3 regions of the Priestia sp. SRI_019 genome follow, and region 1 is predicted to be linked to each of the others. Evidence: riboswitches for the same ligand, from Rfam matches in the RefSeq annotation. Region 1 holds a riboswitch; each other region holds the start of a gene.
What was found. Region 1 has a riboswitch for ZMP and ZTP ahead of AC2YJL_RS12185 (phosphoglycerate dehydrogenase). Riboswitches for the same ligand answer to the same signal wherever they lie in the genome.
Positions count from the first base shown of each region.

Region 2: it holds a riboswitch for ZMP and ZTP, as region 1 does, so the genes downstream of both, aimA (glutamate/serine transporter AimA) here and AC2YJL_RS12185 (phosphoglycerate dehydrogenase) in region 1, are expected to answer to the same signal.
Region 3: it holds a riboswitch for ZMP and ZTP, as region 1 does, so the genes downstream of both, AC2YJL_RS24465 (phosphoribosylaminoimidazolecarboxamide formyltransferase) here and AC2YJL_RS12185 (phosphoglycerate dehydrogenase) in region 1, are expected to answer to the same signal.

Region 1 covers NZ_JBYCZN010000002.1:362,202-369,855, reverse strand. Annotated here, with positions in the region: gene hpaB (4-hydroxyphenylacetate 3-monooxygenase, oxygenase component) at 1-335, shown strand, start outside; gene AC2YJL_RS12200 (DUF817 domain-containing protein) at 484-1,290, shown strand; gene AC2YJL_RS12195 (tubby C-terminal domain-like protein) at 1,346-1,906, shown strand; gene htpG (molecular chaperone HtpG) at 1,937-3,814, opposite strand; ZMP/ZTP riboswitch at 4,025-4,103, shown strand; gene AC2YJL_RS12185 (phosphoglycerate dehydrogenase) at 4,272-5,471, shown strand; gene AC2YJL_RS12180 (hypothetical protein) at 5,605-6,057, shown strand; gene AC2YJL_RS12175 (DUF6143 family protein) at 6,293-6,835, shown strand; gene AC2YJL_RS12170 (hypothetical protein) at 7,329-7,457, shown strand; gene AC2YJL_RS12165 (hypothetical protein) at 7,633-7,654, shown strand, end outside.
Region 2 covers NZ_JBYCZN010000003.1:194,404-202,057, forward strand. Annotated here, with positions in the region: gene AC2YJL_RS19315 (DUF3311 domain-containing protein) at 1-100, opposite strand, end outside; gene AC2YJL_RS19320 (cupin domain-containing protein) at 478-1,077, opposite strand; ZMP/ZTP riboswitch at 1,463-1,541, shown strand; gene aimA (glutamate/serine transporter AimA) at 1,597-3,192, shown strand; gene AC2YJL_RS19330 (DUF5105 domain-containing protein) at 3,375-4,421, shown strand; gene AC2YJL_RS19335 (acyl-CoA thioesterase) at 4,574-5,083, shown strand; gene ppc (phosphoenolpyruvate carboxylase) at 5,544-7,654, shown strand, end outside.
Region 3 covers NZ_JBYCZN010000007.1:34,403-42,056, forward strand. Annotated here, with positions in the region: gene yeiL (transcriptional regulator YeiL) at 1-592, shown strand, start outside; gene AC2YJL_RS24465 (phosphoribosylaminoimidazolecarboxamide formyltransferase) at 748-1,914, opposite strand; ZMP/ZTP riboswitch at 1,963-2,041, opposite strand; gene AC2YJL_RS24470 (DMT family transporter) at 2,204-3,115, opposite strand; gene AC2YJL_RS24475 (MerR family transcriptional regulator) at 3,105-3,509, opposite strand; gene AC2YJL_RS24480 (hypothetical protein) at 3,994-4,128, opposite strand; gene AC2YJL_RS24485 (hypothetical protein) at 4,290-4,883, opposite strand; gene AC2YJL_RS24490 (CPBP family glutamic-type intramembrane protease) at 5,542-6,252, opposite strand; gene AC2YJL_RS24495 (hypothetical protein) at 6,573-6,731, opposite strand.

The DNA of each region.
Region 1 (7,654 bases):
CCGCAAATATATTTTCAAAAACATATCCTACCTTTACAGAAATTATCCAGCTTTTAGGTGCAAGCGGACTAATGGCAATACCAACAGAAAATACGTGCCGCTCATTGGTTAAAGAAGATATTACGCGTTATTTGCAAGCAAAATCGAGAGGAGCAGAAGATCGAATTAAGCTTTTTCGACTAGCGTGGGATTTAACGATGAGTCCGTTTGGCACAAGAGAAACGCTGTATGAACGTTTTTTCTTTGGTGAGCCTGTACAGTTAACTAGTTATCTGTACTTATCTTACGATAAAGAGGGCTATGTACAGCGAGTAACCGATTTTTTGAAAAGTTAATGGAGAAAAATGATCTCCGCTGGGTATGATAGTTTCGTTACAAAAACAGCGGAGATGCTTATTGAATAAATTTGAAAAATCTGCAATAATTTTCAGAGAATCATTTCTGTGAAAATACTAAGGAATACTATAAAGATAGGATGTTACAATGAAGCAATTAATCTATTTTGGTTTAGAACAAGCAAAATCTTGTGTTTTTCCTGTTATTATTTTTCTTACATTGGCTCTGACAAAAATAATTGAAGTACCGTTTATTTCTAGATATGACCTTATTTTATTAGTCTGTCTAGGAACTCAAGTTTTAATGGTGATGTTTAAACGCGAAACGCTTGATGAAGTAAAAGTCATCGCAGTATTTCATTTAATTGGACTAGCGTTAGAACTCTACAAAGTTCATATGGGCTCATGGAGCTATCCGGAAAAAGCTTTCACTAAAGTCTGGGGAGTTCCGCTGTACAGCGGATTTATGTATGCTAGTGTAGCCAGCTACATGTGCCAAGTGTGGAGAAGGCTTGAATTAAAGCTTACGAATTGGCCTTCTACGTGGATTGTCAGTATACTAAGTATGGCTATTTACCTTAATTTTTTCACGCATCATTTTATTTACGACTTCCGCTGGTTTTTAAAACTTTTTACTTTACTTATTTTTTATCGAGCTTTTGTGTATTTTACGGTTAACAAACGTACATATCGCATGCCTTTAGTATTGTCTTTTGTACTGATAGGCTTTTTCATTTGGATCGCTGAAAATATCGCAACATTTTTCGGAGCATGGCAGTATCCAGATCAACAGCAGCAGTGGACAATGGTTCATATAAGTAAAATTAGCTCTTGGCTTCTTCTTGTGATTGTTAGTTTCTTGATTGTTGCTTTACTAAAGCATTTAAAAGAAAATCAGAGCCAATTTAAACAAAGGAAGAAATCAAAAGAAACAAACGAAATATATGAAAGATAGAAACATAACTATGTACACGCTGTTAATATAAGGTACAGAAGCTTTGGAGGCTTATATGCAGGAATATATTTTTTATTTTCCCTATTTTAAATCAGCGGGGAAGACCGTAGCAGTTACAAATGAAAATGGAGAAAATGTCGGACAGCTTAAGAGAATGCATAAAAATATGTGGACTAAAAGTATTGATTTTTTAACTCGTGATGGACTTCCAGTTTTAGATTCTATTTCTTGGTTTCCTATCTTTTCCTGCGGCTTAAAGGTACATTTACAAGTTCAATGGGAAGGAAGAACGGTGTTTATTGATCACATAAAAAAACACCGGTGGGTGATAAAAGAAAGTGGAAAAACAGTGGGGTATCTATTAGGGAAAGGAATAATCAAAAACGAAGGAGCACAAGAAATTAGATGGGGAAATAACGTCTACATGTTAAACAGTCATGAAGCCGTAGAGGAAGCGTGTATTTTTAATGGAAAAAGAGAAAAAGTCGCAGAATTTAAATCAGAGCTTTTTCATTTTAAAGAAGGCAAACACTCAATAAGAGTAACAGAAGAACTGCCCGTACCCATTTTTATCGCTTCTTACTATATAACTAATTTTATTATGCCATACATATAATCAGGCGCAGAATGATTCTGCGCCTGATTTTTATATCATAATTTTACAAATATCATTTGTGAATTCAACTGGATCACTAATAGATAAGCCTTCAATTAAAAGAGCTTGGTTATATAATAAATTTGTATAAAGGTCTAATTTCCCTTTATCATTTTCAAATGCATCTTTTAAAGAAGCGAATACATCATGATTTACGTTAATTTCTAACACTTTTTCTGCTTTTACATGCTGGTTATCAGGCATAGCACTTAAAATTTTCTCCATTTCAATCGTTACTTCACCATCAGCTGATAAGCAAACGGGGTGTGTTTTTAAACGTTTAGACGCGCGCACATCTCCTACTTTTCCCGCCAAAGCTTTTTTCATATAGTCAAATAGCTCTTTATTTTCTCTTTCCTCAGACTCATTGAGCTGTTCTTCTTCTGCTTCAATCCCTAAGTCACTGCTTGAAACAGATTTAAATTCTTTTTCTTCGTACGTCATTAACATTTTAATTGCAAATTCATCGATATCTTCTGTGAAATACAGAATTTCGTACCCTTTATCTGTAACCAATTCTGCTTGAGGAAGCTTTTCAATTCGGTCATACGATTCACCTGATGCATAATAGATATACTTTTGATCCTCAGGCATGCGCGATACATACTCATCTAGTGTTACGAGCTTTTTCTCTGTAGAAGAATAGAATAAAAGCAGGTCTTTTAATACGTCTTTGTTGCTGCCAAAGTCACTGTAAACGCCGTATTTTAGCTGGCGGCCAAATGATTCATAAAACTTCTCGTACTTTTCACGTTCGTTTTTAAGCAAACTTTTTAATTCATTTTTGATTTTCTTGCCGATGTTTTTGGCAATCAGCTGAAGCTGGCGATCTTGCTGTAAAATTTCACGCGAAATATTAAGAGATAAATCTTCAGAATCTACCATACCTTTCACGAAGCTAAAGTAGTCTGGAAGAAGATCTGCGCATTTATTCATAATTAATACGCCGTTTGAATACAGTTCAAGTCCTTTTTCAAATTCTTTTGAGTAGTAATCAAACGGACTATTTTCTGGAATAAATAAAATAGCATTGTAGCGAATCGTTCCATCCACATTAATGTGAAGGTGAGTGAGCGGTTTATCAAACCCGTAGCGCTTTTCTGAATAAAACTGCTCATAGTCTTCTGAAGTCAATTCATTTTTGTTTTTCTTCCAGATCGGTACCATACTGTTGATAACTTGCTCTTCTGTATAATCTTCTAGCTCGTTATCAGAACCTTCTTTAGGACGTTTTTCCGTTATGTCCATTTTAATCGGGTAGCGGATAAAGTCTGAATATTTTTTAATGATCTCTTTTAAACGATACTCTTCTAGATACTCATCATATGTTTCATCTTCTGTATTTTCTTTGATTTTTAAAATGATTTGAGTTCCAACCGTTTCTTTTTCGCAAGGTTCAATTGTATAACCATCAGCACCAGTAGATTCCCATTTATAGGCTTCATTGCTGCCTAACGCTTTACTAATCACCGTTACGACATCTGCCACCATAAACGCTGCGTAAAACCCAACGCCGAATTGGCCAATAATCGTGTGTCCGTCCTTTGTTTCATTTTCATTTTTAAACGCAAGGGAACCGCTTCGCGCAATTGTGCCCAAGCTGCTTTCAAGCTCTTCTTGCGTCATGCCAATCCCAGTATCCGTAATGGTTAAGGTACGGTTAGTTTTATGTGGTGTTACTTTTATGTAATAGCTTTCTTTGTTAAAACGCAAGGAGTCGTCTGTTAAGGCTTTGTAATAAATTTTATCGATTGCATCGCTTGAATTTGATAGAAGTTCTCTCAAAAATACTTCTTTTTGAGAATAGATGGAATTAATCATCATCTCTAATAATCGCTTTGATTCGGCTTTGAATTCTTTTTTTGACATAAGAAGTTCTCCTTTCCAAATAGGGCTTATAAAATAATTAGCACTTGAGTGGATAGAGTGCTAATCACTCTTTTTATTTAACATGTATTAGGATATTTGTCAATATATTAGGAGATTCACTAAAGAGATTTAAAATTAGACTGAAAAAAGCAAACTTTTAAAAAAAGGTTGAACGTTCTGAAAGAGTTTGCTAGAATATACTTAATTTCAAAGACTATATGTGACTGGCGAAACGCGGATAACCGTGAGGAAGCATATAGTGACGTAGCCGTTCGCCTGGGCAGAGGTAAGGGATTAATACATATCTCTTACCTCTTTCTGTTTAGGGGGAGAGGATATAGAAGTTATCAGACATGTAGGCTAAAAAACCAGACTTTTAAAAAAATTAAAAATGAAGTTCCTTTATCCAAAGGTAAAAACATGTAAAATTACGATGATAATCAGAGGAGAGTACAAAATGAGCACATTAACATTAGAAAAAGTACAAACAATCAAAACATTAAACAACATTGCACAAAAAGGTCTAAATGTTTTTAATCAAGAAGGTTATCAAATTGACAACGACAGCGAAAATCCAGATGCGATTGTCGTGCGTAGCTTTAACATGCACAGCATGGCATTTGACCAAAATTTAAAAGCTATTGCACGAGCTGGAGCAGGAGTTAATAATATACCGGTGGACGCTTGCACGGAGCAAGGTATCGTTGTATTTAATACGCCAGGAGCTAATGCAAACGCAGTAAAAGAAATGGTTTTAACTACAATTATGGCTTCTTCTCGTAACTTATTTGCTGGAGTTGAATGGACAAAAGGATTAGACGGCCAAGGTGATCAAATTCCTAAGTTAGTTGAAGCAGGTAAAAAACAGTTTGTTGGAAAAGAAATCAAAGGTAAAACATTAGGCGTTATTGGTTTAGGTGCAATTGGTGCTCTTGTAGCAAACGACGCGCTTGATTTAGATATGGACGTAATTGGTTTTGATCCATTCATTTCTGTTAATACAGCTTGGAATTTGTCTCGCAACGTACAGCGTGCAATGTCTCTAGAAGAACTATTTGCAGCATCTGACTATATTACGGTTCACGTTCCATTAACGGACGACACAAAAGGTGTTTTCAATAAAGAAACGTTTAGCATCATGAAACCTGATGTTCATATTTTGAACTTCTCACGCGGTGAGCTTGTAAACGAAGAAGATATGAAAGCTGCTCTTGAAAGTGGAAAAGTTGGACGATACATTACAGATTTCCCAAATCAAAATGTCTTGAACATGAAAAATGTTGTACCAATTCCTCATTTAGGGGCATCAACTCAAGAATCAGAAGAAAACTGTGCGGTAATGGCAGCACGTCAAGTGAAAAATTTCTTAGAAACTGGAAACGTTAAAAACTCAGTGAACTTCCCGAATGCATCTCTTCCTTACACTGGGAAAAAACGCGTAGCTGCTTTCCATCACAACGTTCCGAATATGGTAGGACAACTTACGCAAGTATTCTCAAACTACAATTTAAACATCGCAGATATGGTGAACAGAAGCCGCGGTGAATATGCGTATACAATGATCGATATTGACAATCAAGTAAGTGACGAGATTGTGCCTGAGCTAGAAGAAAAAATTGGTCAAATTGAAGGAATTATTACAAGTCGTATTATCTAATTCGGTTACCCTCATATTTTAGTGTTGCAGCCCTAACTTAGAAAAGTTAGGGCTGTTTTTACATAGTGTTTATCTTCATATCATTTCCTTCATTCCCATAGCATATAGAAATACCTTTAAAGAGGTGAGCGTTTTGTCAGGAGAACTGATAGGAATTTTGATAGGGTCACTCATCGCGCTGGCAGGAACATTCATTACGTCTGTCGTAGCCGTAGTGATGTCGAAAGAGCAATACAAGCAAGAGCTTCGGAAAGCATTTATCCAAAAGAAAGTTGATGCTTATACCCATGTGTGTCAAGTTATTCTAGCAATAAAAAATGATTTACTGACAATAACCGTTTCTTCAGCCGGCTTAAACTGGACGGCTCAATCTATTAACAAACTAGCAGATGTGTGTATTACGGAAGGGCTATGGATTGATGAAGAAGACAGCAAAAAGCTGGAGGTCCTGCAGAAGCAGCTTTCAAAGTTTGTATTGGATGAAATAGAACTGTCTAGACATGATATTCTCACAGCCTGTTATGAAATTGTTGAATATTGTGAAAAAAAAGTAAGAATTCTTCATTTTATGACTACAAAAGAATAGGTGATTACTACTTTAAGAAGTGATAGTAGAAGTATTAAAAAAGCATTGGAATATAAAGTCAAAAAACAATCCGTTTATACACCAGCAGTCGACGAGGGCATTAAGCGATAGGAAAAGATAGGCTCAGTACCGGGTCTATCTTTTTGCGTTTATATAAAGATTAAATATATTATGCACGTGTCCAAGCATTTATAGAAAAACCTCATAAAATATAGTACAGAAAGGAGATGATTGTATGTCGAATTACGAGTCGAGCAAACCTTATATTAAAGCTGTTAATATACCTAATCCTTTATATCAATCTTTAAAAGGAGACTATTTTGTTGGACAAACTGAGCCTATTCGTTTTGGTGGAAATAGAAATGCTTGGGGCGGGTTAGTTAACCCTTCTGGCTCCGGAGTAGATTTATTTGTGAATGCTTTTACTATCACTAACTATTCCAATGAACCTTTTACTGCTGAAATTTGGTTTAACTCTATCCCGCCTGGAAAAGGAACAACTTCAGACAATGTGAGTCCAGCAAATACTACAATACGTTCAAAGCCAAAAGGGAAAATTAAATTTGCAGAAATGGTAAAAGGCTTTCCTGCTAAAGGGGTAAACGTATTTAACCGTGTTGTTCCGCCGAAAAGTACATTAGTAAGTGATGAAGATGGCAAATTTATCTTTCCAAACAATGGTTCATACGTTATTTTCTTAGTTTCTCCGGGAAACAAAGAAATTGAAGCTGAAATTGCATATGGATGGTTCGAGAAAAAACGTAAGAAGGACTGTTAACTGAATAGGCCTTAACGATTGTATAAGCTATTTAATATTTCATACAGTTCTTAACAAACAGTAAGTGTTTATGAAAAGAACTTTGCAGCAACATACAAAGTTCTTTTTTTATAGCTTGCGTTTTTTCGTTTAATTGTGGATATAACTAAAGAAAAACAAAGCAAGCAAAAGGATAATTCCAACTACACAAGCCATTTGAATGGTATTTAAGGATGTTGATAACTAAGGGATTAAAGCGATAATACATAAAACTAAGCTACCTAGTACAATAGCAAAACGAATAACAAAGACAACTGTTATAGAACGAATGCCACATACAGCTGATATACTAATCACTTCTTTGTAGAATTAAGTAACCTTTTCGTCAAGGGTATAAGCATGCTTAACATCTCACGTTAATGTCTACATTCACATTATCTTAAGTTTCAATTCATACTGGCTTTATATAAATTAATCATACTGAATGTATTAATAAAAGATATGAGGTGGAACAATGTTCAACAAGCTTTTTAAACTATTTACAACAGAAAACGAGATATCTAAAGATAAAGAAGTAGATCTCCACGAAGAGAACGATTTTAACGAAGTTTGTGATGATCATTTCATTATAGATGAGTATTAGAAACCCTATAAAACGCTGCAAAATTTAAAGAATTGATTGAGTATATCTGTATAACCAGTAATTGTACAAGGGTCGTAAAGGTATACTTTTACGGCCGATTAATATTGATGAATTGCTTTTTACATGAAACAATGCGAAAAAAATGGGCATCCTAGAAGCAAAAGGAGGGGATAGAATGAGCAAAGAACCAAACGATG
Region 2 (7,654 bases), on a different contig from region 1:
CAAAAATAATTGGATGAATGTTATTTACAAAAGGTAAAACAGCGAATTGAGCAATAAATGGAATGATGAATAAAATAAAAATTATGAATTTTCTGTTCAATTTTACTCCTCCTATTAAAAATTTATCTAACAATGTTCACTATGATAGCAAGTCTGACATGGTAAAGCAATAAGTTTTTTGAAAATTTCGTTATAATCTATGAAAATTTTTTTAGAAAAACAAAAAAGAGCTTGTGATGAGAGTATATTTGAAATGATTATGAAAGAAAAAAAGGGGAATAATCTAAGCGAAGCTGCTCTTGAAGCAAAAAAAGCACGAAAAAGAAGAAATTTAGTTTTGACCGGGAAGTTTTTGTTATTTCGCTGAGATAAAGTATATTGCTATTGCATCATAAGAAAAGAATTTGTATGTTCAAATAGAGATTCATGGAAAGAATAAAACAGAGCAAATAAAAAAACTAGACAATAAGTGCTTGTCTAGTTCCACCACTCTGTCAATGGTCCTTTGTCGCCATAAACAGGATCTGTTGTAGGAATAGGTACTTGTGCAATTTCATCAAATACGTGAGGGCGATCAGTTTGTTTTCCTGTTCGTAAATTGTAATCCATGCCCTCTGGATAAGCTCCAACCACTTTAAAATCAGCAGTTGACTGCAGACGCATATGCCCTGTTCCTGCAGGAAGTACGAGCACATCGCCAGCGTGCACCACGATATTTTCCCCCATATGTCCACCTAGTTTTAAACGTGCAGATCCGCTAATTACGCCTAGTGCTTCATGGGAATTGCTGTGGTAATGGTGAAAATCATGTATGCCACCTACCCAGCTGTTTTTCCAGTTGTGAGAATTAAAAATGCTCTCCACTTTCTCTTTCTTACTAATAAATACGTGTTCATACAATAAAACTGGAAGACGAGGGTGATTTGGAATGGTTCCGTCGTCATCAAAATAAAGAACTTTTACATTTGCATAATTCATAAGCATCCCTCTAACAATCTTTTTTCGTAATTTTCCCTGTTTTTTGCTTGCGTAAACAGAGAAGTTTGCTCGAAGTACTTCATTTGTTGCGAAGTGCATGATATGTAGGTTTTAACGTTTTCCTAAAAGAAGTCTCCCACTTCAAGCGTAGCTAAGTGGTGGACAGTTCACTTTAGTATCTTTTCTTCATATTGTATATAAGTAAAGGGTCTAGTGCAAGAATTCTATGGATATATAGCTGCTAATTCTTATTATGTAAATGAATACTATATATTAGTATAATCTTTAGAAGGTAATCTACTCGTGGAGTAAAAGAATCAAACAACAAGAAAAGATAGGATTTTAGTTATTTTTGTAATTAAAAAGAGGTTTTTAGAAGTTTTATTCGGAATTTTACGAATAATTTATTATCTTTATAAAAGTAATGTAAACATTTTTGTGTATTGAGTAATAGAAATGAATGTTATATACTGATAAAAAATATATTCCTATATGTGACTGGCGCAACATGGATGACCATGGGGGAGCATATAGCGTATAAGCCGCGCGCCTGGGCAAACACTTGAGAAATTTTCGCAAGTGTTTTTTTATTTTCCTAGGGAAGAGGAGTAGATTTGGATGAGCAATATGCAAAGGAAGATGGGAACATTTGCTTTAACCATGACAGGCATAGGTTCGATTATCGGTTCAGGGTGGCTGTTTGGAGCATGGAAAGCAGCTCAAATTGCGGGACCCGCGGCTATTTTTTCATGGGTTATTGGAATGGTGGTTATTTTGACCATTGCTCTATCATATGCTGAACTGGGCGCGATGTTTCCACAAGCAGGGGGGATGGTTAAATATCCTCAGTATTCACACGGATCATTTATTGGTTTTTTGGCTGCTTGGGCTAACTGGATTTCAATCGCTTCAACGATAACAGTGGAGGCTATTGCATCTGTGCAATATATGAGTACTTGGCCGTGGAAATGGGCTCGCTGGACTCACGAATTAGTAGATAATGGAATTTTGACGTCCAAGGGGTTGGCAGTTGCGTCTTTGTTATTATTCGTTTACTTTTTTATGAACTATTGGACGGTAAATCTCTTTGCTAAAGCAAACTCATTTATTACGATTGTTAAATTAATTATTCCTGGTTTAACGGCAGGGGCTTTATTTTTTGCTGGTTTTCATAGTGGAAACTTTTCAAGTGAGCATGGGGTTGCCCCTTATGGGTGGGCCAGTGTTTTAACGGCAGTGGCAACATCAGGTATTGTGTTTGCATTTAATGGGTTTCAAAGTCCTGTAAATATGGCAGGAGAAGCAAAATCACCTAATAAATCGATTCCGGTAGCTGTAATTGGTTCAATTTTTATTGCAGGAATTGTATACATTATATTGCAAATTGTTTTTATCGGAGCAGTAAGTCCGTCATCAATTGCTGATGGATGGAATCATTTGAATTTTAATTCTCCTTTTGCTGATTTAGCGATTGCGCTTGGAATTAACTGGCTAACAATTGTGTTATACGCAGACGCATTTGTTTCTCCTTCCGGCACAGGTGCTACATATACGGCAACTACTTCTAGAATGTTATACGGGATGCAGCAAAATGGATATTTGCCAAAGATATTTGGTACTCTTCATCCACTTTACAATGTCCCGCGCTCAGCTATGTGGCTAAATTTAGCAGCTTGCTTTTTGTTTCTCTTTTTATTTAGAGGATGGGGTGTCTTAGCAGAAGTGATCTCAGTAGCGACGCTTATCTCTTATATTATGGGTCCTGTAGCGCTTATAACATTAAGAAAAACGGCTTCACACTTTTACCGTCCATTTTATTTAAAAGGGGCATCAGTTATTGCGCCATGCGGCTTCGTTTTTGCTTCCTTGACGCTTTACTGGGCAAGGTGGCCACTTACAGGTGAAGTGATCTTTATTATGGCAATTGGCCTGCCTGTTTATTTTTATTACCAAGCGAAAAATAAATGGGTGGGCTTTAAAAAAGAATTTTTAACCGGGGCTTGGATGCTTATCTATTTAGCGTGCATGATTTTTATTTCCTACATAGGAAGCGAAAAATTCGGAGGCAAAAATATTTTGCCTTTCGGATGGGATATGCTAGTGATTGCTTGCGTATCATTAGCTTTTTATTACTGGGGAATTAAAAGTGGCAAAGCTAACCGATATATGAAAGAAGCTGAACAAATCAATCAAGAAAATTTTAAATCTAAATAAAAAAATACGAGCCCGTGCTCGTGTTTTTTTATTTAGGTGAGTGGAGAGTTTAGACTTAGTTTTTATCAAAATATTGTAAAAAATATAGATTTTAAGGTTTAAGTATTTATACAGAGGGAACCTTTATTTGGGATAAAGTTCTAAAAAAACAAAATAAAGGGGATTAGGCAGCTGTGAAAAAAATGAATGTTTTGGCTTTAGCTTTTGTACTTATGCTAGTATTAGCGGCTTGCAACAGTTCTAAGGAAACGGGAGGGTCCACTTCGGCTAAAAATAAGGCGATTGAAGTATCTATTGACAGCGCTTCTTACATTTTAGTAGATAGTGATGAAGGAGATACAAGTGAAGAAAAAGGGCTGTTGAAAGTTGATTTAAAAGTGAAAAATGTCTCCAAAAACAGTATATCTTTATCGGATTATGACGGTGTTTATTTGTACGAAGGAGATGAACAGCTGTCTCCAAAAACGGGAGTGAACAGTCGTGAGCTCGGACTAGAAAGCAGTGCATCTGACAAAATTGGTGCTGGAAAGCAAAAAAATTTAACGTTTGTCTTTGAAGTCAAAAAAGATAACAAGTACAAAATTGGGCTTCAGCCAAAATCATCTGATTATGATGAAGAAATTGACGAAGTGACATTAACACTGGATACAAAGAAATACGCGAAAAGCTATAATAAGCTGCAAGACCCAGAAAAAGCTCTGCAAGCTTATACAGAAGTCCTTTACTTAAATAAAGAAAACGTAGACTATGATAAATATGTAACAGCAGATAAAACAGCTGTTATAGAAGAACAGAAAAAAGCGTTTAACGAAGAATTAAAAGGTGCGTTTTCTAATAGTTTAACCGACAAAGCAAAAAAAGACTTTTTTAACATGTATAAAGATGTTTTAAAAGAAAAAGCAAGTGTAAAAACAAATGTGATTGCGAATGCAAATAATAAAGCAGTAGTAGAGGTGGAGTACACTACTCTTAATTTATCAGACTTGTATTCATACGTATCGCAGCTTAAGCGAGCATATACAGATGAAACGAAAGATTACGATACAGAACACTCTGAAGAGTTTGCGGCTTCTCATTTCAAAGATATTGTAAATGAATTAGAAACGAAAGAAGGAAGTCGTCCCCTACGAATTTTTATGGTGAAAGAAGATGGGAAATGGACTGTAAAGTCAAGTGACCTATACAGTGATTCTTTAGGTAAAACGTTTGGATCAAGCTATATTCGATAGACAAAAAAAGAGAAGAATTTTTCTTCTCTTTTTTGTTTTCTGTAAATAAATCAACGAGTTTTTTGTAAAGCTAAATTTATCAAAATATGCTAGTATAGGTTCATTCATTCTTTTATTCTTATTATGATAGGCATCAATGGAGGTTCTTACTAATGAAAGCAAATTATTGTAAAGATACAAAGGCTGTTCGAACGAGCCGCATTTTTCCTAATGATATTAATAATCACAATACGTTATTTGGTGGAAAGTTAATGAGTGATATTGATATGATTGCGTCCATTTCAGCTTATCGTCACAGTCGTACAGAGTGTGTAACAGCTTCAGCAGACTCTATTCATTTTCTGCACCCTATTACGCCTCAGGATTCTGTATGTTTGGAGTCATACGTATCATGGACAGGTCGTTCATCCATGGAAGTGTTTGTGAAAGTGATTAAAGAAAATTTAAAAACCGGGGAGCGTCAAATTGCAGCCACATCATTTTTAACTTTTGTGGCAATGGATGATGATGGAAAGCCTCGTGCAGTACCGGAGCTTATTCCAGAAACAGAAGAAGAAAAATACCTGTTTCAAACGGGGGCAGATCGTGCTGCCACGCGTAAACAAGTGCGTAAAAAAAGCAATGAGCTGGCATCGGTATTGGATTTAGGACAACCTTGGTAGCATAAAAGAGAGGCCGAGACAAAAGTGTTTTAGCTCAAATGAAAAACGAACCACTGATCAACGTGTTTGATTAGTGGTTCGTTTTTTTTGTTATGGTGAACGTAGGTTTCATCTGTTTCGTTCCTTCTAGCAGTTGATTGGAGAGCAAGACGAAGACTACGGGGGAAAAGCGAAAGAGACGAGGAGGCTCATCGACCGCCCGCAGAAAGCAAGGTCTTGCACAGTAATCAACTGCGGTGTCACAAGCGGTTCAGCTTATGTATCCCATTTGTTCGTCTTTAGATTGGATTCATTTAGTTATGTCTTAACCTCTTTTTATATTTGATGAATCTCCTCTCCTGAACGAGAGGAGGAAATAAAATTATATGAAATTTATTTTCGTTCATGGTAATATGAATTTAATATAATTTTCTAAAAAGTTTAAAAAGTACAACATTTATAAAGAAAGGTGTCGTGTCTAATGGTAACAGTAGAAGCAGCAGAAAGACAAAACAGCAGCACTGCCCTGCGCCGTGATGTAAAATTTCTCGGTCAATTGTTAGGGAAAGTTCTGGTTCACCAAGGTGGAGAAGAACTGCTCAACAAAGTAGAAAAAATACGCGAAGTAGCAAAATCACTTAGAGAAAACAAAGATGAAGTTATCTATAAAGAAATAAAAAATGAAATCGTTACTCTTGAACAGCCGATGCGCGAGCAGGTTATTCGGGCATTTGCAGTTTATTTTCATTTAGTTAATATTGCAGAGCAAAATCATCGAATTCGTCGCAGACGGGAATATCAGCAGCAAGAAGATTCTATTATGCAGCCGGGCTCATTGGAAAGTGCCGTTGTTTCGCTTAAAAATAATGGCGTGGCGCCAGACGTAATTGCTAACTTGCTTCAAACTTTATCTCTAGAGCTCATCATCACTGCTCATCCAACAGAAGCCACTAGACGAAGTGTTCTTGATATTCATAAACGAATGGCTGAGCTTCTGAAAAATTTGGATAATCCAACGTTAACAAAACGCGAACGTACGGAAATTGAAGAAAGACTGTTTAGCGAAGTGTTGATTTTATGGCAAACAAATGAACTGCGAGATCGCAAGCCAACCGTAATGGATGAAGTATCGAATGGATTATATTATTTTGATGAAACGTTATTTGAAGTGCTTCCTCAACTTCATCAGGAGTTGGAAAATTCATTGCAGGAGAATTACCCCCAAGAAAATTGGAAGGTGCCTAATATTCTTCGATTTGGTTCATGGATTGGCGGAGACCGGGATGGAAATCCAAACGTAACTCCCAAAGTAACGTGGCAAACGCTTGTCAAACAAAGAAAGTTAGCTATTCGTAAATATAAAGAGTCGCTTACTCAATTGAGACAAAGGTTAAGTCAGTCTACAAAAAGAGTCGCAGTTTCAGATAATCTTCTTGATTCTATTAATCAAGAAATATCTCTGCTGCCTGAGAAAAAGCGATGGAGAATCAAACACGAAGTGTATCGCTGCAAGCTTACGATTATGCTTCATAAATTAAATTTAGTTGGAGAGTCGGAAGCGGGTTATCAAAGGTCGGAAGAACTTCTACATGATTTATTTCTAATCAAAGACAGTTTGCAAAAGCACCAGCCTCAGGATTATCAGTTAAAAAGCTTATGTAAATTAATTCGCCAAGTTGAGCTGTTTGGTTTTCATTTAGCAACGCTTGATATCCGTAATCACAGCGGGGAACATGAAGCGGCAATCAAAGAAATTTTCCATGCGGTTTCTTTAGCTGAAGATTATTCAGCGTTAACAGAAGAGAAAAAAGTTGAGCTGTTAGGGAAAGTTCTTCAAGACCCAAGACCTGTGCTATCGTTTGTAGAGAATTACTCTAAAGAAACGCAGCAAGTAATTGAAGTATTTAATATGATACATCGAGCACATAAAGAATTTGGAGAAAGATCTATTGAAGTCTACTTAATCAGCATGACGCAGTCTGCAAGTGATTTGTTAGAAGTCATGGTACTTGCCAAAGAAGCGGGTATTTATCGCCTTCATGCAGATGGCCGCATTGAAAGTAAGTTAAATATAGCTCCGCTGCTTGAAACGATTGATGATCTCACAGCGGGTCCTAAAATTATGGAACAGCTATTTCAATTAGATTTTTATCGTGAGCACTTAAGGAAACAGCAGGATTTGCAAGAAATTATGCTTGGCTACTCAGATGGAAGTAAAGACGGAGGAACGCTTACTGCTAATTGGAAGCTATATAAAGCGCAGCAGGAAATTCACGATATGGCGAGGAAGTATCAAGTTCGTCTGAAGTTTTTCCATGGCCGAGGCGGCTCACTAGGCCGAGGAGGTGGACCGTTAAACCGAAGCATTTTATCTCAGCCTGTTGAGACGCTAGGAGACGGCGTGAAAATTACAGAGCAAGGAGAAGTTCTTTCTTCTAGATACGCTTTATATGACATTGCCTACCGAAGCCTTGAACAAGCGGTCTCAGCTCTTCTTACAGCGGCAGCAAATGTTTCTCAAGAAGCTGAACAATGTGATATTCGTACACATGAATGGGAAGAAACAATGGACGAGATTTCAACTGCTTCTTT
Region 3 (7,654 bases), on a different contig from region 1:
TCCAATTACTCCATTTATTCAGGTCTGCGAATTTGAACGTGGTGAATTTATTTATAAGGAAGGATCCTATCCTCAATATATTTATTATCTTGTTGAAGGTAAGGCAAAACTCTATGTTACACACGAAAATGGGAAAGTGTCCTTGATTAATTTTTTACAAGCTCCAACATTTATGGGGGAAGTGGAACTATTAAATTCACAACGATATGCTAAAGCCATACAAACTATCACAAAAACCATTTGTTTGGCTATTCCTATTGATACCTGTAAAAATAAGCTCTTAACAGATGTTATATTTCTCAGATATTTATGCAGTTTTTTAAGCGAGAAAGCAACTAGAATTTCAGCAAAGTATACACAAAATCAGGCCTATCCACTTGAGAACCGTCTTGCTGCTTTTATAATGTTGTCGGCTGATGATAACTTTTATAAAGAAAAACATACTGAAGTATGCGAATACCTGGGTGTATCATATCGCCATCTACTCCATGTACTAGCCCAACTATGTAAATCAAATACTATTGAAAAGCAGTCACGAGGCTACATTATTAGAGACAAAGAACGTTTGAAAAAATTAGCTGAATTAAATTAAAGACACTCATAATAACCTCGTTTCATAAGAAAGATAATTATATGTATATGATATAAAAGGTAGTTACCATAATCATATGTATCGAAAACAGTTTAAAAGAGCCAGTCCCTTTATAAGTCTTGGCTCTTTTGGACTAATTATATTTAATTCATAGCTCAATGATGGAATACACGTATACCTGAATGTGCCATGATCATCCCGTATTCATTTGCTGCCTGTGTAACTTGTTCATCTCGTAAAGAATTACCTGTTTGAACCACATATTTAACGCCACTTTGAGCCGCACGATCGATATTATCACGGAAAGGTAAAAAAGCGTCGGATGCATAGGAAACGCCTTTTAACCTTTTTAGCCATTCTCGTTTTTCACTCTTACTTAGCCTAGCAGGGACCTCCTCAAAACATTGTTTCCAGTGCTCATTTTCTACCTCAGTAATATCATCATTAAGCCATCCATCAATTGCATTATTCACTTCTACACGAGAAATGCCTTCTCTGAACTTCATGTTAAGGGCCCTTGGATGTTGTCTTAGCCACCATTTATCAGCTTTTTCAGCAGCCAACCTCGTACAATGAATACGGGACTGCTGTCCAGCACCAATTCCAATTGTTTGGCCATCTAATGCGAAACAAATGGAGTTTGATTGTGTATATTTTAATGTAATAAGAGCAACAAGAAGATCTCTCTTTGCATTTTTAGGAATATTACATTGAGTAGTAACAATACGATTAAAAACTTCTTTCCCAATCTGTACATCATTTCTTTGTTGTTCTAGAGTAATTCCAAATACCATTCTTTTTTCAATTGGGTCAGGCACATAGTTTGAATCAATCTCTAAAATTAGATATTTTCCTTTCTTTTTCTGTTTCAAAGCCTCTAATGCTTCTTGAGTGTAGCTTGGTGCAACAATCATATCAGAAACCTCTGTTTTGAGGAGAGTAGCTACAGTTATATCCACTTCATCACTAAAAGCAGCACAATCTCCAAACGATGACATCCTATCTGTCCCACGCGCTCTTGCATAAGCAATCGCTAAAGGAGACAGGCCTAGGCCTTCAACAAAATAGGATCCAGTAAGTGTCTCATTTAGTGGAGAGTACACAGCTGCACCTGCTGGACTTACGTGTTTAAAAGATGCAGCTGCAGGTTGACCAGTCGCCTGTCGAAGCTCTCGGACCAGTTGAAAAGCATTTAATGCATCTAGGAAGTTAATATAACTCGCCTCTCCATTTAAGATTTTAATAGGCGTGTTCTCAGCATTCTGAACGTTAGCTTTACTTTGATTTGGATTCATCCCATATCGTAAACAAATTTCTTTCACTTAAAAATCTCCTTTCTAAATAAAAAAAGTATTTGAACTCATGTTCAAATACTTTGCCCAGGCGTACGGCCGTTATCTATGTGCTTCCTCATGGTCCTCCATGTTTACGCCAGTAACACATAGTCTGTTTTATAAGAAAATTTTACATAATAAAAATAATTTTAACAATACCTTTATCCAAATTTTTCTTTTTTAATTATATATCATATACAAATCTAATTTACACAACAGGTATTACCGGTAGTAATAAAGTCTATATATTTTCTATATAGACTTTACCAATTTATTCTTATACTGAGGCTGAAATCTTTTGTTTTTTTCGTAAGCGTAAAAAGCCAGAAGCTGTTAAAACACCTACAATAACTAAACACGTACCTATCACTTGAGGTAATGTAATAAGGGCACCCGTTAAAATAGAAAGCATCATGGTGACGACTGGAACTAAATTAAAAAATAAAGACGTATTACTTGCACCAATCGTAGCCATTCCTTTATTCCACCACAAATAGCCTAATACACTTGTAAATAGAGCCATAAAGAGAATAGCTCCCCAAGCTGACCACGTAACGTGAGACAAGGGCTGAGGGCTTGGTGAAAAAGCTCCTAAGATTAAAAGACAAAGAGAACCAACAATCATTGTATAAGTAGTGGTCTCCATCGAAGAACTACCATTCAAATATTTTCTTCCTAATACACCATATAAAGCCCAACATAGATTCCCTGCTAAGATAAGTAAATCACCTTTAGAAATGGATAATGTTTGAATAATTTCTAACGAACCTTGCGTAAGGACAAGAATAACACCTACTAAAGCAAAAGAGATACCTACCATCTGTTGTTTTGTAATAGAATTCTTTAAAATAAAATAAGCAAAAATTGCAGTTACCAAAGGGTTAGTTCCCATGATGAGAGCCCCGTTTAAAGGAGACGTATATTGCATTCCTAAAAAGAAAAAAGCATTGAACCCAAAAATCCCTATGATGCCAAGTAAGATATACATTTTCCAATGAACCTTAATAGTTTTTGACTTTATTTGTTTCTGTAATCCTAATATAAGAACCATAACGAGTGCAGCAATGCCAAATCGCCATGCCGCAGCACTTGCAGGGGAGAAATACTGAACAGCATACTTAGCCAGGTTGAATGTAGCACCTGTAAATATAGCGAAACCTATCAACATAAGGTATATTCTACTTTTCATTTTTCAAGTCTCCAATCATTGTTTCATACGTCCCTAATTTCTCTTTTGTTACGTTCATAACTGTTTCAATCTCTTGTTTTTGTTTTTCTAGAAGAAGTAAATGTTTGTTTAAAATATCTGCCCTCGTTTGAATTTTTTTTAATTGAATGGCAGAAGAACCAATATTTTCTAGGAGACATCCATCCTTTAAAAATTCTTGAATATCCTCTAGAGACATTCCTGTTTGTTTTAATATTTTCATAAATTTGAGTAGACGAATTTCACCTTCCGTATATCTTCTTTTTCCACCTTTTCTTAATGGTGAAGACAATAACCCAATCTTTTCATAATAACGTAGCGTATGAGCTGTAAAACCTGTTTTCGTAGCAACTTCAGATATACTATACAATTCTATTTCCTCCTTTATTTAGATGTTACAACTTAGAGTTAGCTCTAAGTCAATGGTTAATTTGCAAACAATAAAAAAAGACTCAGATTTTTTCTAAGCCTCTTCGTTTAATTAACATAATGTGCCTTATCGGAAACCAATAATAAAAAGCCTTTAGATACTTATTTCTAAAGGCTTAAAGATACGTTTTTTATTTTTAACTTACTACCATGTTGTTTCTTCTTTATCTGTTAGTTTTACAAGAAACGGAAAAAAAACAATAAAGAGTATAGCAACTACTCCACTTAAATAGCCTAGTCCTATTAAAGGACTAGCACCTTTAAAAGAAACAAATTGTCTTTTATTACATTTAGGACACTTCTTACCATTCTTAGAAAAACCCAGTAACCATACGCTCTTGGCATTCCATTTGTGTTTACAATGATTGCAACAAGCCATCTAGATGTACCACCATTCTCTTAAAATCACATTCCTATGTACAAAGATCTTATCAGTTTTTATTAAAACGCTTATTTTGTTTTCTAACATTAATAACTTTCCAGACAAACAAGCCCATAGAAACTAATAAAATTAACCAAAAAATTTGGAAAGATATATCTGCCCAATTAATACTCGATGTATTCATATTATCCCCTCCTGATAATATATACGAATGAATTCCATAAAAGTTACATATTTTCATTATTTATACAAATGCATCTTTGAAAACCTATTGTATACGACATTATTGTTAACATAATCCACATTCTAGGAAGTGAAAAGAGGAGCTAAAGCTCCTCTTTATTTTTATAAATCTTGATTAAAAGTCTCAGCAATAAACATAAATTCTACATCGTCTTTATGAATAAAAAATGTAGTACATCCATCAATATCCGTGGTCCTGTTTGATTGAGAACATATAACGTCTACCTCAACTAGTTCAAAATTAACAGCATCAGTACTTTCAGTATCCAAACCAGTTGTTAAATAGTGAACACTATCTCCAAAAGACTTGAAAACAAGCCTTCTTCCTTTTAGTTCCTCATCGTTCACCTCAAAATAATCGTTATTCAGTATGCCTTTAAAGGATGCCATTTTTGGAAAGCATTCAATATGATGGATACCTTCATAACACCTTAAGCTAAACATATAAGCGTGTGTTTCATTTGGCTCAATCTCAATACCGTATTTATAAGTAAACGTCTTATAAACCATTTCATAAAATAATGGAATGACAATATCGTCCCAAGCATCATAAGCATGAGCATGTATGGGAATTAGATGAGGGTATAAGCTCGTAATTGCTTGTTGGAAATTCAACAAAATGTCTGTGTCAGTAAGTTCACTCAAAGCAGCATCTACTTCATGATTCTTAATCTTAGATAATCTATTATCAATCATTAAGCCATCCCTCCTTATAAGAAAAGTGTTACTCTTTAATTATACCTTTATCGGGATTAATAACTGTATACCATATACATTGCTAGTTTACATAAACACTCTTCTCAGCACAAAAGGAGCACCTGATTACTTATTGATGCTCCTTTTCTTTCTATTAGTTATTAACAAAATTTATCTATGAGATTATCCTTTTATAATGGTTTTCTATTCTTTTTAAGGAGATAAGAATATGAGGTTGTTCGGAGGGTGTAAAGAATTTTAAGTCTTCCTGATAGTCATCAGGAGAGAAATACAATTTACCCCACTTTTTTAAGACCCATCCTTTAACCCCTTTAGGAATAATTCCATATTGATCTGATTTTAGATTGTTTATATCTAAAATACTAGAGTTTCTAAATCTCATTAGTGAATTACTCTCATATATCCGACAAGGCTTTATAAATTCAATTCTGTATAATTTTTTCTCTTGTAGTAGCATGTTATCCCAACCCTTGATGTCAATATTTATCTTAAATTTTGCATTGAAGTAATACTAATTAATACTCTTTCCTTTAATCCACTATAACTAGAATTCTATTGAGCTTGATTTGTAGTTAACGTAATTTGCCTTTTAGGAGGTATTTATAATTTATTCGAGTATTTCTCGACAATAATGATTTTAATTTTCTTTAATTATACTTGAAGGGCTCTTTTTGTTAGGCAAAAAGACAAACTTCGAATCAATAATGAAATGTAGTCCGATAGGAACCCATAAAGAGCCTGTCCCCACAAAAAGAAAAAACATAATACCACCTAAATAGGAAGTGAATAGCACTCCTTTCCAGCCTTGGTACAGATGAACAATTCCAAATAACAGACTTGAAATAATTCCAATCGCAACGATAGATAAATCAAAAGGTAAGTGGTCGAAATAATGAAACATTGCACCACGAAAAATAATCTCCTCGCAAATTCCTGCTGTAACTGCTATCAAAAGGAAAAACAGCCTTTCCTTGAAGTTTGATGGCAACAAGAATTGAATACTCTCATCACTTAATCCTTCGGAAATTTTCTCTCTAGCCTTCTTGGAAAAAGAAATCATAAAAACAATTATTGCAATACTAATTCCTGCCCCCACTCCCGCAGACAGTAAAAAATCTTTATCTAAAGAAAATAAAGGTTTTTTAATAAAAAATAAGTTGTTAAACGCGTGTTTAGTCAAAAGCCAATAGACTAAAAATATGATGACCAATATCCATTGGGTAATAACAATTTCTCCGTACATTCGCCACTTGTTTAGTTGGTTACTTTTTATTTTCTTTAAATAAAAATAGTCCCATACTGGATACCCTACAATAATTAATAATAAAAACAGAGTAAGAAATATCATGTTTATCACCTCTTAGTTGTTAATTATTTTCAAACCCAATTTATTATAACATTGTTATTTTTAGTAATTAGAATAAATTATGTTTTATTTTCCAATTGTAAACAATTAATACTGTAACCATTTTTGTATTGGACACTAACAAAAGAGAGGTGTTAACGTTGAGACATCTATCTAGGATCCTTATTCGATGAGCAAGAAAGCGCCCTCCTCTTCCAAAAGGTAATTTCTTTTATTTTTAAGTTTTGTTTAAACTTTTTCATACCTCTAGTTTTCATAAAACGAATTCTAGGAAACAAATAAAGACAGCAGCCAATATAGAATTAGCTGCTGTCTTTATTTGTAGGTTTAGTTTTCATAAAAATCCCTGCTAATCCAATGAAAATAGCAGATACAAGTAATGCAGTTACTCCCTGCTTTAAAATAAAGCTAAAGACCATTACAGAAAGTAAGCTTAACAAAAACATTGATTTAACTAACATATTTCTCTTATCCATTTATAATCATCTCAATTCTGCGTACGGATAACATATAAAATTAGTGGCGTTTCTCTCTTTGTCCAACGATCCAAGCTAATACTAAAATAGAAGCTGTTACTACAAAAGCTGTAAGCATAACTATATTCACCTCTTATTCCTTATAATTACATTTTAACACATTATAAAGAGGGCGAAATAAATGAATACGATATACAAAGCTAGTTTACATAAACACTCTTCCGGAATACATCATAAAAAGGAACCCTTCTGGGAGTAAGGGTTCGAAAGAGGTCTCAATTATGAGTTATGCAGCTTTTTATACATCCTTGATTTATTAGGCTTTTTATTAGAAGGACCAACTAAATCGATGAATAAAAAGCGCACCTTTTATTCATATACTTCAGACCCCAAAAATAGCATTTGATACCATAATATGCCACACTACGGGTCAGACTATTTTTACAAATTTCAACGTAGCAAAAGAGCAACCTCTGCAGTGGACGAGAGGTTGCTCTTTTATTTTGTATATGTAGCAACACATTCAAATTAGTGCTTAATTACAGAACATGGTAATCTACTTATGTTTCATACTTCGGATACGTATGGACAAACCCTTACAAAAAAAGCAACCTCGTTCATTGGCCAATGCCGAGGTTGCTTTTTATTTTGCTTACCTTTCAGGACGCTTAGTTACGTATATTTTATATGTATAAGGTATTTAATTCTCCCTCTTAAAACTCATGATTCATACTCCTTTTCTTCATCAATCCATCTATCTTCAGTCAATAGTCCACACTTAGGGCATTTATATTTCGTATCTATTTGAGTTGTTATTTCCTCAACATTACAAAGTTCACATAAATGAATTAAAAACAAATATCACCACACTCCTAATAAATAGAAAACACATTATTATTATGGGTTTC